Regions from separate parts of the Streptomyces sp. NPDC127092 genome, predicted to be linked through region 1. Evidence: riboswitches for the same ligand, from Rfam matches in the RefSeq annotation. Region 1 holds a riboswitch; each other region holds the start of a gene.

Evidence for each region. Region 1 has a riboswitch for cyclic di-AMP ahead of ACFWJO_RS11825 (transglycosylase family protein). Riboswitches for the same ligand answer to the same signal wherever they lie in the genome.
Region 2: it holds a riboswitch for cyclic di-AMP, as region 1 does, so the genes downstream of both, ACFWJO_RS00625 (peptidoglycan DD-metalloendopeptidase family protein) here and ACFWJO_RS11825 (transglycosylase family protein) in region 1, are expected to answer to the same signal.
Region 3: it holds a riboswitch for cyclic di-AMP, as region 1 does, so the genes downstream of both, ACFWJO_RS31990 (transglycosylase SLT domain-containing protein) here and ACFWJO_RS11825 (transglycosylase family protein) in region 1, are expected to answer to the same signal.
Region 4: it holds a riboswitch for cyclic di-AMP, as region 1 does, so the genes downstream of both, ACFWJO_RS27055 (M23 family metallopeptidase) here and ACFWJO_RS11825 (transglycosylase family protein) in region 1, are expected to answer to the same signal.

The regions. Positions count from the first base shown of each region.
Region 1 is NZ_JBHXFE010000011.1:49,481-53,364, reverse strand. Features, by position in the region: gene ACFWJO_RS11830 (transglycosylase family protein) at 58-1,077, shown strand; cyclic di-AMP (ydaO/yuaA leader) riboswitch at 1,335-1,508, shown strand; gene ACFWJO_RS11825 (transglycosylase family protein) at 1,512-2,216, shown strand; gene eno (phosphopyruvate hydratase) at 2,483-3,769, shown strand.
Region 2 is NZ_JBHXFE010000001.1:172,768-176,651, forward strand. Features, by position in the region: gene ACFWJO_RS00620 (SGNH/GDSL hydrolase family protein) at 78-872, opposite strand; gene ACFWJO_RS00625 (peptidoglycan DD-metalloendopeptidase family protein) at 1,045-2,034, opposite strand; cyclic di-AMP (ydaO/yuaA leader) riboswitch at 2,039-2,191, opposite strand; gene ACFWJO_RS00630 (tyrosine-protein phosphatase) at 2,565-3,362, shown strand; gene ACFWJO_RS00635 (DUF6126 family protein) at 3,381-3,536, opposite strand; gene ACFWJO_RS00640 (helix-turn-helix domain-containing protein) at 3,555-3,884, opposite strand, start outside.
Region 3 is NZ_JBHXFE010000051.1:56,608-60,491, reverse strand. Features, by position in the region: gene ACFWJO_RS31995 (polysaccharide deacetylase family protein) at 175-972, opposite strand; gene ACFWJO_RS31990 (transglycosylase SLT domain-containing protein) at 1,133-1,996, opposite strand; cyclic di-AMP (ydaO/yuaA leader) riboswitch at 2,001-2,190, opposite strand; gene ACFWJO_RS31985 (alpha/beta fold hydrolase) at 2,501-3,412, opposite strand; gene ACFWJO_RS31980 (protein kinase) at 3,641-3,884, opposite strand, start outside.
Region 4 is NZ_JBHXFE010000037.1:22,168-26,051, forward strand. Features, by position in the region: gene ACFWJO_RS27050 (GntR family transcriptional regulator) at 1-450, opposite strand, end outside; gene ACFWJO_RS27055 (M23 family metallopeptidase) at 680-1,450, opposite strand; cyclic di-AMP (ydaO/yuaA leader) riboswitch at 1,463-1,627, opposite strand; gene ACFWJO_RS27060 (M16 family metallopeptidase) at 1,829-3,196, opposite strand; gene ACFWJO_RS27065 (M16 family metallopeptidase) at 3,223-3,884, opposite strand, start outside.

The DNA of each region.
Region 1 (3,884 bases):
TTCGAATGCCGCTACTTTCACCCGCAGTCTCAGCTGTCACGCGAAAGGGCATTCCGCATGCGCTCCGGAAACGGACGACACCGCAGACCCCGCCAGGCCCCCGCCATCGTCGTCGCCGCGGGTGTGACCGGCTCGGCCCTGGCGTTGCCGCTGCTCGCCACGGGTTCCGCCTCCGCCGCCGACGCCGCCACGTGGGACCGCGTCGCCGAGTGCGAGTCGGGCGGGGCCTGGAGCGCCAACTTCGGCAACGGGCTCTACGGCGGACTCCAGTTCACCCAGGAGAGCTGGGAGCGCCACGGCGGCCTCGCCTACGCGCCGAGCGCGGACCTCGCGAGCCGCGCCCAGCAGATCGCCGTCGCGGACAAGGCGCTCGCGGCCGGCGACAACCAGTGGGCCACCTGCGCCCCGATCGCCGGACTGACCAACGACGGCAAGGCGCCCGGCGTCGACCCCGGCCCCGGCACGCCCGCCAAGGAGTCCACGGGCCCCCGCCCCGAGTCGAACCGCACCGACGGCCTGCCCGCCGGCTCCGCCGGGACCACTCCGGAGCCCTCGGCCTCGACCACCGCTCCGGCGACGCCCGCCACCCCGACGAGCCCGGCGTCCGGCACTCCCTCGGCCGGCACCACGACCACGCCCGCGACTCCCGCGACGCCCGGTACGCCCGTAACGCCGGGAACGTCCGACACGTCGGTCACGCCGGGCACCTCGGGAACGCCGGACGCGACCACCGCTCCCGGCACCGGCAAGCACCGGGGTGACGCCGCGACAGAAGAACCGGGCATGACGGACACCTCGCCCGAATCCGGACGCCACGCGGCCCCGGACCCGACCGCGGCCGACAAGACCGGTGAGGGTGCCGAGGGTTCGGCGGATACCGACAACACGGACAAGGCGGACGAATACACCGTCAAGCCGGGTGACAGCCTGTCGGGCATTGCGCAGGAGAACGGCCTCGCCGGCGGCTGGACCGCCCTCTATGACGCCAACAAGAAGACCGTCGGATCCGACCCCGACCTCATCATCCCTGGTCAGAGCCTTGAGTTGGAGCTCGACGAGCTCGTGGGCAAGGGGTAGTTCGGGGCTGAATGTCCGTTCTGTGTAAGTGAGACATGGGTCTCTCTTCTCGAACTGGCGTGTCGCGACCGCAAAGTTTGCCGGCGTCGCCCCTCACCTGCGTAAACGCCTCCTGACGGGGTGCAAGTAGGGGCGATTTTCCCGGGTTGATGCCCTTTGAACTTCTCCCGGGTGTGTGTCTACGGTCGTGACCGCTCGCCACCGCGGGCCCCGCCGACCGGTACGCCGAATCCTGCCGCCGGACGGAGGGAACAGTCGTCGCGCAAGCGCCGAAGGCAGGAGCGGGGGACCCAAGGTAAGTGCCGGCCCCGGCCGTTGAGACAGACGGCCGAAGACCGGCTTGGGGTGAAGCCGCGTGCCAGGACACGCGGCCGGGCAGCTCACTCGCCCGAACCCGACAGCTCACCTCGCAGGCGTCGGTGAGGAGAACTTCCATGCTGCTTTCCGGCAAGGGCAAACACCGCCGTTCCTCCAAGGCCACCCGCGCCATCGCGCTCGCCGGTGCCGCCGGCGTCGCCGTCGCGGCCCCGCTGATGGCCGCCGGCACCGCCTCGGCCGCCACGGCCTCCGAGTGGGACGCCGTCGCCCAGTGCGAGTCCGGCGGCAACTGGTCCATCAACACCGGCAACGGCTACTACGGCGGCCTGCAGTTCTCGGCCTCCACCTGGGCCGCGTACGGCGGCACCGCCTACGCCCCCACCGCCGACCAGGCCTCCAAGTCGCAGCAGATCGCCATCGCCGAGAAGGTCCTCGCGGGCCAGGGCAAGGGTGCGTGGCCGAGCTGTGGCGTGGGCCTCTCCAGCGCCACGTACAGCGGCGGCTCCGCCGAGAGCACCACTCCGCAGCGCTCCACCGAGCAGCCGACGACCCGCAGCGAGCAGCGCCAGGCCCCGAAGCAGTCCGCCCCCAAGCAGACCGCTCCGAAGAAGGCCGACGCCAAGAAGACCGTCACCACGCCGACCGGCAAGAAGGTCAAGAAGGGTGACGGCGAGTACAAGGTCGTCGCCGGCGACACCCTCAGCAAGATCGCCCAGGCGCACGGCGTCAAGGGCGGCTGGGCCAAGCTCTTCGAGCTGAACAAGGACGTCGTCGAGGACGCCGACCTGATCTACCCGGGCCAGCAGCTCCACCTCAAGTGAGCCTGCCGACCCTCCCGCGGTGAGTGACCACCCCGGTCCGGAGTGCCCTTCCCCCGTGCGCTCCGGGCCGGGGTTTCCTCTGCCCCGCACCCTACTCGTGAGTAGGTAAGAGGTCTTTCGCCCCCAGATGCATGCCCTTGGGTCCTTTTTCGTCCCAGGGGGCGGGCGCCCGGCTGGCCGGAGCCCCCGAGCCGGTTAGGCTCGTGTCGCAAGGCGTACGAGACCTTGCCGCATGCGTCACAACCAGCGTCACATCCCAGAAGGAGATGCTCGTGCCGTCCATCGACGTCGTCGTAGCCCGGGAAATCCTGGACTCCCGAGGCAACCCCACGGTCGAGGTCGAGGTCGGCCTCGACGACGGCAGCACCGGCCGTGCTGCCGTCCCGTCCGGTGCCTCCACCGGTGCGTTCGAGGCCCTCGAGCTCCGCGACGGTGACCCCAACCGTTACCAGGGCAAGGGCGTGGAGAAGGCCGTTCTCGCCGTCATCGAGCAGATCGGCCCGGAGCTCGTCGGCTACGACGCCACCGAGCAGCGCCTGATCGACCAGGCGATGTTCGACCTGGACGCCACCCCGGACAAGTCCTCGCTCGGCGCCAACGCCATCCTCGGCGTCTCCCTCGCCGTCGCGCACGCCGCCTCCGAGGCCTCCGACCTGCCGCTGTTCCGCTACCTCGGCGGCCCGAACGCGCACCTGCTGCCCGTTCCGATGATGAACATCCTGAACGGCGGCTCGCACGCCGACTCCAACGTGGACATCCAGGAGTTCATGATCGCGCCGATCGGCGCGGAGTCCTTCTCCGAGGCCCTGCGCTGGGGCACCGAGGTCTACCACACCCTCAAGTCCGTCCTGAAGACCAAGGGCCTGTCCACCGGCCTCGGCGACGAGGGCGGCTTCGCCCCGAACCTGGGCTCCAACCGCGAGGCTCTCGACCTCATCCTCGAGGCCATCAAGCAGGCCGGCTACGTGCCCGGCAAGGACATCGCGCTCGCGCTCGACGTCGCCGCCTCCGAGTTCTACAAGGACGGCTCGTACGAGTTCGAGGGCAAGTCCCGCTCGGCCGCCGAGATGACCGAGTACTACGAGGAGCTCGTCTCCGCGTACCCGCTGGTCTCCATCGAGGACCCGCTGTTCGAGGACGACTGGGCCGGCTGGAAGACCATCACCGAGAAGCTCGGCTCCAAGGTCCAGCTGGTCGGCGACGACCTGTTCGTCACCAACCCGGAGCGCCTCGCCCGCGGCATCGAGGAGGGCTCCGCCAACGCCCTCCTGGTCAAGGTCAACCAGATCGGCTCGCTGACCGAGACCCTGGACGCCGTCGAGCTCGCCCAGCGCAACGGCTTCAAGTGCATGATGTCCCACCGCTCCGGCGAGACCGAGGACGTCACCATCGCCGACCTGGCCGTCGCCACCAACTGCGGCCAGATCAAGACCGGCGCCCCGGCCCGCTCCGAGCGCGTCGCCAAGTACAACCAGCTGCTGCGCATCGAGGAGATCCTCGACGACGCCGCGGTGTACGCGGGTCGCTCCGCCTTCCCGCGCTTCAAGGGCTGACCTGCCCTGACGACGTAGTTACGGGCTTTGCATCCGAAGAATCAAACAGGTAGCAAAGGCGTAGCGAAGCGAAGCGTCCCCGCACTCGGTCCCGTACCGTGTGCGGGGACGCACG
Region 2 (3,884 bases), on a different contig from region 1:
GTCGCACCGCCACCCTCGGCCTCCTTCACCGCGTCGACGCGCGAGCGCGCCCTCGGCCGGAATCCCGGCCCCGCTCCCTAGAGCGGCATGAGGTCGGGGCGCTTGGCCTCGACGTGGTCGCCGGAGCTCTCGCCGCGGAGCCGGCGCCCGATCCACGGCACCAGGTACTCCCTGGCCCAGTGGATGTCGTCCTTGCGGACCTCCAGCGTGCCGCGCGGCGGCTGCGGCGGCCACGGCTGCTCCGGGTCGGCCGGTACGCGCCTGCCGAGGACCTGGGCGGCGCGCAGCGCGACCCGGGTGTGGCCCTCGGGTGACAGGTGCAGCCGGTCCTCGTCCCAGGCGCGGCGGTCCTGGACGGACTTCAGCGACCACAGGTCGAGCACGGGGCAGCCGTACCGGTCGGCGATGGCCCGGACGTGCCCGTTGTACGTGGCGATCTTGCCCCTCAGGTGCTTGAGGAGGGGCACGTCGCGCGTGTCGAAGCCGGTGGTCACCATGACAGTGCCGACGGCGGAGGTGAGGTCAGCCACCGCGCGCTCGAAGCGCTCGGCGACGTCGTCCGGGTCGGTGCCGGGGCGGATGATGTCGTTTCCGCCCGCGCAGAAGGTCACGAGGTCCGGGGCGAGTTCCTTCGCCCGCGGGACCTGCTCCATGACGATCTGGTCGAGAAGGCGCCCCCGTACGGCGAGATTGGCGTACCGGAAGTCCTCGTGCTCCGGCAGTTCGTCGGCCAGCAGGACCGCGAACCGGTCCGCCCAGCCGACGAACGTCCCGTCGGGCCCGGGGTCTCCGACGCCCTCGGTGAAGCTGTCACCGATCGCCGCGTACGACCCGAATGCGTTCTTGTCTGTTGATCTCGAATCGTCTGCCACGGGAGCACATCTTTCCCCTCGGGATGTGACCTACGCGACCGTAAGGAGGGGTTGACGGTGGGTGACATATGCCACCGATAAAGATTCCACCAAGCCGGAATACGCCGGAGGCCCGGCACGGGTGTGCCGGGCCTCCGGGGCGCCGTCCGGTGAGGCCGGTGCTGACGTGAGGTCAGATGCCCACGCCGTGCTGGCGCAGGTAGGCCAGCGGGTCGATGTCGGAGCCGTAGCTCGGGCCGGTGCGGATCTCGAAGTGGAGGTGCGGGCCGGTGGAGTTGCCGGTCGAGCCGGAGAGGCCGATCTGCTGGCCGCCGCTCACGGACTGGCCGGCGGAGACGGACAGCGAGGAGAGGTGGGCGTACTGGGAGTACGTGCCGTCGGCGTGCTGGATGACGACCTCGTTGCCGTAGGCGCCGCTCCAGCCGGCGGAGTAGACGGTGCCGGGGCCGACCGCGCGGACGGAGGTGCCGGAGGAGGCGATGAAGTCGACACCGGTGTGGTAGCCGGAGGACCACATGGAGCCGGAGGCCCGGTACGGGGTGGAGATGCCGCCGCCGACGGGGGCGACCCAGCCGGAGGAGCTGGCCGCACCGGCCGACGAGGAGCCGGCGGACGAGGACGACGAGGAGGAGGACGCCGAGTCCGAGGAGGAGACGGCGGCCGGGGCCGAGGCGCGCTCGCTGCCCCGGGAGGCGCGGGTGGGCGCGTCGTCGCCGTTCTTGGCGGAGCTCTTGGGGGCGGCGGCCTTCGGCGCGGCGGCCTTGGGAGCGGGCGTGGCCTTGGCGGTGTTCTTGGCGCCGAGGGTGAGCTTCATGCCGGGGAGGATCAGCGAGGGGTTGTCGCCGACGACCTGGCGGTTGTCGCGGTAGAGCTTCTGCCAGCCGCCGGCGAGGTGGTGCTCGGTGGCGATCTTCGACAGGTAGTCGCCGCGCACGACGGTGTACGTCTTCGCCTTGGCCGGGGCCTTGGCGGGGGTCGCGACGGCGGGGGCAGCGGCGGCGACGGCCTGCTGCGGAGCGGCGGGGGCGGCCTGCTCGGCGGCGTGCGCGCCGGTGGCGCCGATCAGCGGGAGGGCGACGACGGCGCCTCCGGTGCCGGCGGCCACGAACCCGCGGGTGATCGGGTTGGCCTTGGGGCGGCGGTGCTTACCCTTCGCGGGCATGGCGAATTCCTCTCCGTCGCCTGCGAGGTGAGCTGTCGGGTTCGGACTGGAGATGTCCGGCCGCGTGGTCGCGCGGCTTCACCCCAAGCCGTCCTTCGGAGGGATCGGCGTCTTACCTGGGTCCCCCGCTCCTGCCGTGTACGGGTGGGTGCGGATTCCGGTCGGCGGCAGGATGAGGCGGTCCGTCCGGAGTGAGCGCGACGCTAGACGAGCGGAGACGACAGGAACAAGCCACAGGTTCCACGGATTCGTTTGCCGCGTGAATTCCGACCGGAATTCCGGTCACCCTCCGTCGATGACGCCCCTTCGATTTCCCTTTGCCCAAGGGAATTTGAAAAAGACGATCAGCCACGGTCCGTCACGTGTATGACGCTCCTCACGCCCCGGAGCCCATCTCCCCTGCAACCAGGGCGCCTTATGTCCAATCAGTCAATTCGGACAGATCGCGCATTCCATCCCGATGGGGTGTGGGCGGAGCGTTCCAGCCATGATGATTGCCCCAGGAACCGATCTCGAGAGCAGGAGCAACCGTGACGCAAGCGACGACCGAGCCCGAGCTCACCGGCGTACGCAACTTCCGCGACCTGGGCGGACTGCCGACCGTGGACGGCCTGTCCGTGCGCCCCGGGCGACTCTTCCGCAGCGGCCACCTGGCGCACGCCACGACCGAGGACGCGGAGTTCCTCGCCACCCTGGACCTCCACACCGTCTTCGACTTCCGCAACGAGGCGGACCGGAGCATCGAGGGCCCGGACGTCGACCTCCCCGGCGTGCGGAACGTGAACATACCCCTGAGCGACCCCGCCGACGGCAAGGAGTTCTGGAAGCTGGTCCGCAACGGGGACGTGGTCCAGCTGCGCGAGCTGCTCGGCGACGGCAAGGCCGCCGCCCGGATGTCCGATTCGTACCGGAAGATGGTCGTCGGGAAGACCGCCGAGCACAGCCGGATCCTGCACGCGATGGCCGAGGACAGCGTCCCCGCCCTGATGCACTGCGCGGCCGGCAAGGACCGGGCCGGGCTGGCGATCGCGATCTCGCTGCTCGCGGTCGGCGTGGAGCGCGAGGCGATCGAGGAGGACTACCTGAAGTCCAACGCCCCGCACCGCCGCTACAAGGTGCAGCGCAGCTCCACCGCTCCGGACGCGATGTCGCCCGACGTGATGGAGCTGCTGAGCCCGCTCTTCGACGCGCGGGTGGAGTATCTGCGGGCCGCCTTCGACGCCATCGAGGAGACCTGGGGCTCCGTCGACGCCTACCTGACGGAGGGCCTGCGGCTCGCCCCGGAGACCCGCGAGCGGCTGCGCGAGCGGCTGCTCACCGGCGCGTAGCCCCCTGAGGAGGCTCCCCTACTGGTTCTGCGCGCCCAGGGCGAACAGCAGGTAGAGGAACGCGGCGAAGAGGTGGCCGGCGACCAGGTAGGCGAAGAGCCGGAGCACCAGGCCCTTGGGGAACTTGCCGCCACCGCGCTCCTCGCCGGTGACCGGTACGGATTTGTCGGACATGTCGATCCTCTCTGAGGGTCAGCGGCGGTGCGGAGTGCCGTCGCCGAGGCACAGCTCGGCGGCGGGACTCTGCATCAGCGTGTGGACGAACAGCAGCTCGGCGCCGCCGCGGGTGGCGGCGCCGATGCGGTGCGGGGTGAGCGAGTCGAAGTGCGCGCTGTCCCCCGGGTCGAGCACGTGCACGGCGTCACCGAGCGCGAGCCTGACCCGGCCGTCGAGGACGTGGATCCACTCCTCGCCAGGGTGGACCCGCACGATGTCGGCGCTGGTGGCGTACGGCACGTGGACGCGCAGCGCCTGCATGGCGCGGCCCGCGCCTCCGGCGGGGCGGTAGATCCAGCCGTCGGC
Region 3 (3,884 bases), on a different contig from region 1:
CCCGGCCCTTCACATGGACCAAGACCGCCGACCAGATCCTCGACCGCATCTGCCGCTACTGCGACAGGATCTCCGAACCAGGTCACTAGGAGGCGTCCCCCGGCCCTGGTCCGCCGGACGGTCCTCAGGCGGGGTCCGGCCCGGACCCTGCCCGCCCGGGCGGTGTCCGGCGGTTCAGGGCGTGGTCCGCACCGGGAAGCTGGTCGGGTGGCCCTGTTCCTTCAGCCACGGCAGCACCTGCTTCAGCGCCGCGACGGTCTGGGCGCGGTCGCCGCCGCCGTCGTGGAAGAGGATCGTCGGTCCGTTGGACAGCTCCTGCTTCACCGTGTTGACGATGGCGCCGGTGCCCGGCAGCTCGAAGTCCTTGGTGTCCACGTTCCAGCCGAGCGGCCGCATCCCGGCCTCGGCGGCGATGCGCCGGCTGTTCGGGGTGAACGCGCCGCCGGGGGCGCGGTAGTACTCCACCTTCGCTCCGCCGGCCGCCTCCTCGATCATCCGCTTCGCGTCGAGGATCTGCTGCTTCTGGTAGTCGACGGGCTTCTTGTCCATGGTGGTGTCGTGGGACACGGTGTGGTCGCAGAGCCGGTGTCCCTCGGCCACGACCCGCTTGACCAGTTCGGGGAACTCCTTCGCCCGCGGACCGACCATGCAGAACACGGCCTTGACGTCGTTCTCCTTGAGGATGTCGAGCACCTGGGGCGTCCACCGCGGGTCGGGACCGTCGTCGATGGTGATGTTCACCGACGTTCCGCCCGCCTCGGCGGCGTGCGCGATGCTCTGAGGGACCTTCACCGGCGGCACCTGCGCCGGGCCCTTGGCGTCCCCGGCCGGCACCCGCTGCTCCTGCCGCTCCCCCGCCCGGGCCTCGGCCTCGGTGTCCGTCAGCGCGGCGGCCCCCCACGAGGCCAGACCGATCGCGACCGCCGAAGCCACCACGGCTATGTGTGCGGTGTACTTGCCCTTCAGCCCCATGCGGTGCCCACTCCCAGCGTCTTCGTCCCGAACGGCTCCCGCAGGGGAGGACGGAAGAGACGGCCGGAAGGTTTCATCGACGTGCGGGAACGGTGGGGAACGGCACGGCCGGGCGGCCCCTGAGGGCTGCCCGGCCGTGCCGTGGCGGTGAACCGGTCGGTCAGTACGCGCCGAAGACGTTGTCGATCGAGCCGTAGCGGGCGGCGGCGTAGTTGCAGGCGGCCGTGATGTTGGCCACGGGGTCGTAGGGGTCGTTGGCGGTGCCCGCGACGTGGTAGGCCTGGAAGGTGGGGTCGATCACCTGGAGCAGGCCCTTGGACGGGGTGCCGGCGAGGGCGTTCGAGTCCCAGTTGTTGATCGCGCGGGGGTTGCCGGACGACTCGCGCATGATGTTGCGGTAGATGCCGTCGAACGTGCCGGGGATGCCCTCGCGGGCCATGATGTCGAGGGACTCGCGGATCCAGCCCTCGAGGTTGTCGGCGTACGTGTAGCCGGCGGTGCTCGCGGACGCGGCCTTGGTGGCGGCGGTGGCGGCGGCCTTGACGGCCGGGGCCGGGGCGGAGGCGGCGGAGCGCGTGGTGACGGAGGCGCGGGTGGCGGGGGCCGGGGCCGCCGGGCGGGGCGCGGTCCGGGTGGCGGCGACGGAGAGCTTCTGGCCGGGCCGGATGAGACCGGGGTCCTTGCCGACGACCTTCCGGTTGTCGCGGTAGAGCTTCTTCCAGCCGCCCTTCACCCCGTACTTCCCGGCGATCTTCGAGAGCGAGTCGCCGGCGACTACGGAATACTTCACCGGCGCGACCCGGGAGGCCGCCTTCGAGGCGTTCGCCGTGACCGACTGGAGGGCCGCCGAAACCGCGGGCTTTGCCACTGCGACGGAGTGCGTGCCCTGCGGAGCGGCCGCGGCCGCGCTGGTGGCTCCGGCCAGCGGAAGCGCGAGGGCGGCGCTGCCGGTGAGGCTCACGGCGGCGATGCCGCGGGTGAGCGGGACGTTCTTGGGGCGGCGGTGCTTGCCGTGTCCACGCATGGCGGGTTCCTCTCCTCCGCCTGCGAGGTGAGCTGTCGGGTTCGGGCAGGAGATGCCCGGCCGCGGCGTGCGCGGCTTCACCCCGAGCCGTCCCCGGAGACCGGGACCGGCGGCAAACCTGGGTCCCCCGCTCCTGCCGGATGTGTGGTGAGTGCGGTCGCCCGGACGGCGGCAGGATTCGGCGTTTCCGTCCGGTTGCGGGGCGACGCTATGCGAAAACAAATCCGGAAAACAAGGCGGGAATTCCTTGCGGAAAATTGATCTAGCAGGAATTACGAAAGGATCATTCCGCCCGGTACGCGTCGCCGCACCAACCGTTTTCCGCAATACGGCACCTGACGCTCCGCCAGCAGCAGGAGGGCCCGGTCCGGCGTGATTCAGATCACGCGCGCCGACCGGGCCCTTTACTGGAGAGCGAAATACCCGCTTGTGGAATCAGATCCGCATTCCGGCATTGCAGGGGAATAACCGGACATCGTCCGTTTTGCCCTGCAATGGAGTGCGTCAGGCGCGGCCGTGCGGCGCCACCAGCCGTTCCGCGACCAGGCGGGCCGGCTCGCCCATGAGGATCGTGTAGTGGTTGCAGTCCGGCACGAACTCGGCGGTCAGGTTCGGCGCCTGCGCGGTCCAGTGGTCGACGAGCGCGGGCGGCAGCATGCCGGGGGCCTCGCCGAGCAGCCCGAGCGGCGCGTGCAGCAGCAGGGCGGGCACCTTCAGGCCCGCCAGGTCGGTGCCGAACGACGCGGCGCCGGTGAGGAGTTCGCGCCCGTCCTGTCGGACGGCCGCCTCCTGGGCCCGGGAACGGCGGGCGCCTTCGGGGCCGGTGAGGTCGTAGCGGACGTACGACTCGATGTCCGCGTTCCAGTGCGGCCCGAGCGCCGGGTGGGCGCGGAAGAAGTCGACGTAGGCCTGGTCGCTGTCGTACGTCATCGAGAGCCGGGCGAGCGCCGGTCCCAGGCTGGCCGCCAGCACCGCGTCGGGGTCCGCGTCGGCGGGCAGCGGGATCGGCAGGCCGCCGTCGATCAGCAGGAGGCGCTCGAAGAGGCCGGGCGCCCGGGCGGCGGCGCGCAGCGCCACGTACGCGCCCATGGACTGGCCGGTCAGGACCACGGGCCCGCCGTCGCCCCAGGCCCGGGCCGCCGTCACGAGGTCGGCGGCGTGCCGGTCGATGCCGTACGGACCGGAGGCGGTCGAGCTGCCGCCGCGGCCGCGCAGGTCGACCGCGTACAGCGACCAGTCCGCCGGCAGGTGCCGGGCGACGGCCGCGAAGGACATCCCCGAGGCCGAGATGCCGTGGGCGGCGACCGCGGTCCGCGGACCCGTGCCGAAGCGCAGCACGCGGAGCGTCGTCCCGTCCACGGGGAGGTCGAGCGGTATCGCTTCGGGGGCCGGCCGCGGTCCGTCCGCACGGGTCATGGTCGCGTCTCCTCGACGTGTCTGGGCTCGGCCCGTGGCGCGCGACGAACCGAACGGGGTGGTCAGGGCGTGCTGTTGGGGCGGGTCGACGGTACCTCAACGCGACGGCGGGCCTTTCGCCGGTCAGCGCGCCGGCCGCCCGGACGACGAGGGCGTGCGTGATCACGTCGGTCGGCGCCTCCTGCACCACGCGGTACGCACGGGGCTCGGTCCCGGGAGCCAGGGCGCTCACGTCGCCCTGCGGTACGTCCCCAGGACGTGGTCATGGACCTTCCCGACCTCGTCGCGCCGGCTTTCGGGCCCGATGACGATCACGAGGTGGTAGCTGCCCGCGATGAGCACGGCCGCGTTGCGGACGAACAGCTCGCGCCCCCGGTCGTCCGCCCAGGTGAAGTCACCGGTGGCGTACTGCGTCGCACCGACCTCGATCACGCGCATTCCGCTGGCGCTGGACCAGCTGGAGGCGCGCCAG
Region 4 (3,884 bases), on a different contig from region 1:
CAGCTGGGTGAGCAGCGTCGTGAGCGGCGGACTGCCCGAGGCCTGGGCGAGGGTCTCGTGGAACCAGCCGCCGAGCGCCGCCAGGTCCTCGCCGCGGCCGCTCCTGGCCCGCTCCTGCCCGAGTCTGACCAGGCCCCGCAGCACCTTGAGGTGGGCGTCGGTGCGCCGCTGGGCGGCCCGGGCCGCACCCAGCGGCTCCAGCAGGGAGCGCATGTCGAGCAGGTCGGCGGCCTCCTGCACGGTGGGCTCGGCGACATGCGCGCCGGCGTGCCGGCGGGTCACGACGAAGCCTTCCGACTCCAGGGTGCGCAGCGCCTCGCGGACCGGGACGCGGGAGACGCCGTAGCGGCGGGCGAGCTGTTCCTCGGTCAGTCTGGCGCCCCGCGCGTACACCCCGGAGACGATGTCGTCCCGGATCGCCGTGCATACCGAGTGCGCGGGAATGCGCATGTCCGACCTCCGAATTCGTCCGCGCTAAACCCCCGTCGGGCGGCGCCTGTCCGGCGACTCTATTGCAGGACGGCGGAATTTCCGATGCCGCCCGGTGACAAAGAACGCAAAAAGCCCCGGCTCGTTTCGAGCCGGGGCTTTCGTGCGGGATGCGCGCGCCGGACCGCGCGGGATTCGCGCCCCGGAAGCCCGCGCCGGACGCCCGTGCCGGATGTCCGTACGGGGTGCGTCAGACGTTGACGCCGCGTGCGCGCAGGTAGGAGATCGGGTTGATGTCGGAGCCGTAGTCCGCGCCGGTGCGCGCCTCGAAGTGGAGGTGCGGGCCGGTGGAGTTGCCGGACGAGCCGGAGACGCCGATCTGCTCGCCCGGCGTGACCTTCTGGCCGACGCGGACGGTGATGGCGGAGAGGTGGCCGTACTGGGTGTACGTGCCGTCGTTCATCCGGATCACGATGTTGTTGCCGTACGCGCCGCCCCAGCCGGCCTCGACGACGGTGCCGGAGCCGACGGAGACGACCTTGCTGCCGTAGGCGGCGTGGAAGTCGATGCCGGAGTGGCTGCCGGAGGACCAGAGCGAGCCGCCGGTCTTGTAGCCGGTGGTCACGTACGAGCCGGCGACGGGGAGCTGGAAGGAGGCGAGGCGCTTGCGCTCCGCCTCGCGGGCGGCGCGCTCCTTGGCCTCGCGGATCTCCTTGGCGCGGGCCTCGGCCTTGCGCTTCGCCTCGGCGGCGGCCTTGACGCGGGCCTCGGCCTCGGCGGCGGCCTTCTCCTGGGCGGCGGCCTGGGCGTCGACGCGCTCGGCGAGGGAGTCCTCGGCGATCACCTGGGTGAGGCCTGTGTCCTCGAGGGAGGTGTCGTCCGTGTCGGCGGCGAGCGCCGGGGAGGCGAGGGTGCCGATCACACCGGTGGTGGCGAGCGTCGCCACGCCGGCGATGCCGGCGCCTCGACGAGCCAGCCGGCTCGGACCACGATGCTTCCCGGTGGCACGGGTGAACGCCATGTAGTGGCTGATCCTTTCCTTCCCTCTCGCCTACCGGGTTAGCTGACGGGTTCGGAGCAGGAAGGTCTCCTACGGGCCCCTCCGCCTGAGCGAAGGCGTCCGATTCACCCCAGGGACTGCGCGTGGGTCCCCGGCTCCCCAGGCTCGCGCCTTGCGGGGACTCGGCGATGACTGTCCGTTGCCGCGGATGCGGCGTCGTGCAACGGCCGGACAGCCGGGTCGACGCTAGGCCGATCTTCTGTCAATCGCCAAACAGACAGCCCAGTTTGTAAGACATGCCACAGGGCAGAAGATCACACTCCTTGGCAATAGGGACATACGGGAGGACCCTGACTAACCGGGTCGTCAGGGTCCTCGAAACCGGGTGCGGCGGCTCAATCAGCCGCTGACGACGGTCACTTCACCGATGCCGAGCGCCCGCACCGGCTCCGCGATCTGCGCCGCGTCGCCGACCAGGACCGTCACGAGCCGGTCCACCGGGAAGGCGTTGACCACGGCCGCGGTCGCCTCCACCGTGCCCGTCTCGGCCAGCCGCGCGTACAACTGCGCCTGGTAGTCGTCCGGGAGGTGCTGCTCGACCTGGTCGGCCAGCGTCCCGGCGACGGACGCGGCCGTCTCGTACTTCAGCGGTGCCACGCCCACCAGGTTCTGCACGGCCACGTCGCGCTCCGCGTCCGTCAGGCCCTCGGCGGCCAGGGTGCGCAGCACCTTCCACAGGTCGTCAAGTGCCGGGCCCGTGTTGGGAGTGTCGACCGAGCCGCTGATGGCGAGCATCGACGCGCCGTTGCCGGCGCCGTCGGAGCGCAGCACCTGGCCGAAGGCCCGCACGCCGTACGTGTAGCCCTTCTCCTCGCGCAGGACGCGGTCCAGGCGGGAGGTGAGGGTGCCGCCGAGGCAGTACGTGCCGAGCACCTGGGCCGCCCACACGCTGTCGTGGCGGTCCGGGCCGACGCGGCCGATGAGCAGCTGCGTCTGGACAGCGCCGGGCCGGTCCACGATGACGACCCGGCCGGTGTCGTCGGCCGTGACGGGCGGCATCGGGCGCGGCGCGGCCGGCTTGCCGCTCCAGGCGCCCAGGGTCTCGGCGAGGACCTTGTCGAGGTCGACGCCGGTCAGGTCGCCGACCACGACGGCGGTGGCGGCGGCCGGACGGACGTACGCGTCGTAGAAGGCGCGGACGGCGGCGGCGTCGATCGCGGCGACGGTCTCCTCGGTGCCCTGGCGCGGCCGGGACATGCGCGAGGCGGCCGGGAACAGCTCCTTGGAGAGCTGCTTGGCGGCACGGCGGGCCGGGTTGGCCGTCTCGTGCGGGATCTCGTCCAGCCGGTTGCGCACCAGCCGCTCGACCTCGGACTCGGCGAACGCCGGGGCGATCAGCGCCTCCGAGAGCAGGCCGAGCGCCTTGGGCAGCCGGGAGACCGGCACCTCGAGCGAGACCCGTACGCCGGGGTGGTCGGCGTGCGCGTCCAGCGTGGCGCCGCAGCGCTCCAGCTCGGCGGCGAACTCCTCGGCCGAGTGCTGGTCGGTGCCCTCGGACAGGGCCCTCGCCATGATCGTGGCGACGCCGTCCAGGCCCTCGGGCTCGGCGTCCAGCGGGGCGTCGAGGAAGATCTCGACGGCCACCACCTGCTGGCCGGGGCGGTGGCAGCGCAGCACGGTCAGGCCGTTGTCGAGCGCGCCGCGCTCCGGGGCCGGGAAGGCCCAGGGCTTCGCCTCGCCCGGGGTGGGCTGCGGGTGGAAGGTCATGCTGGTCAAAGACGTGGCGGCGTCGGTCACCGGTCCGCTCCCTCTTCCTCGTCGCTGTCGGTCTCCTCGGCGGTGTCGCCCACCGGCTCGTAGACCAGGACGGCGCGGTTGTCCGGGCGCAGCCGGGCCTTGGCGACCTCCTGCACCTCCTCGGCGGTGATGTCGAGGACCCGGTCGACGGCGGTCAAGGCCAGCTGCGGGTCGCCGAAGAGCACCGCGTACCGGCACAGTTCGTCGGCGCGGCCGGCGACGGTGCCGAGCCGGTCCAGCCACTCGCGCTCCAACTGGGCCTGGGCGCGCTCCATCTCCTCGGGCGTGGGGCCCTCGGCGGCGAACCGGGCGAGCTCCTCGTCGACGGCCGCCTCGATCTGCGGCACCTCGACGCCGCCGGAGGTCTTGACGTCCAGCCAGCCGAGCGAGGGCGCGCCGGCGAGCCGCAGCAGGCCGAAGCCGGCGGCCACGGCGGTGCGGTCGCGGCGGACCAGCCGGTTGTGCAGGCGGGAGGACTCGCCGCCGCCGAGGACGGTCAGGGCCAGGTCGGCCGCGTCGCACGCGCGCGTGCCGTCGTGCGGCAGCCGGTAGGCCGCCATCAGAGCGCGGGCCGGGACCTCCTCCTCGATGACCTCGCGGCGCTGTTCGCCGATGGTCTCGGGCAGGTCGCCGGGGCGCGGCGCGGGCTTGCCGTCGT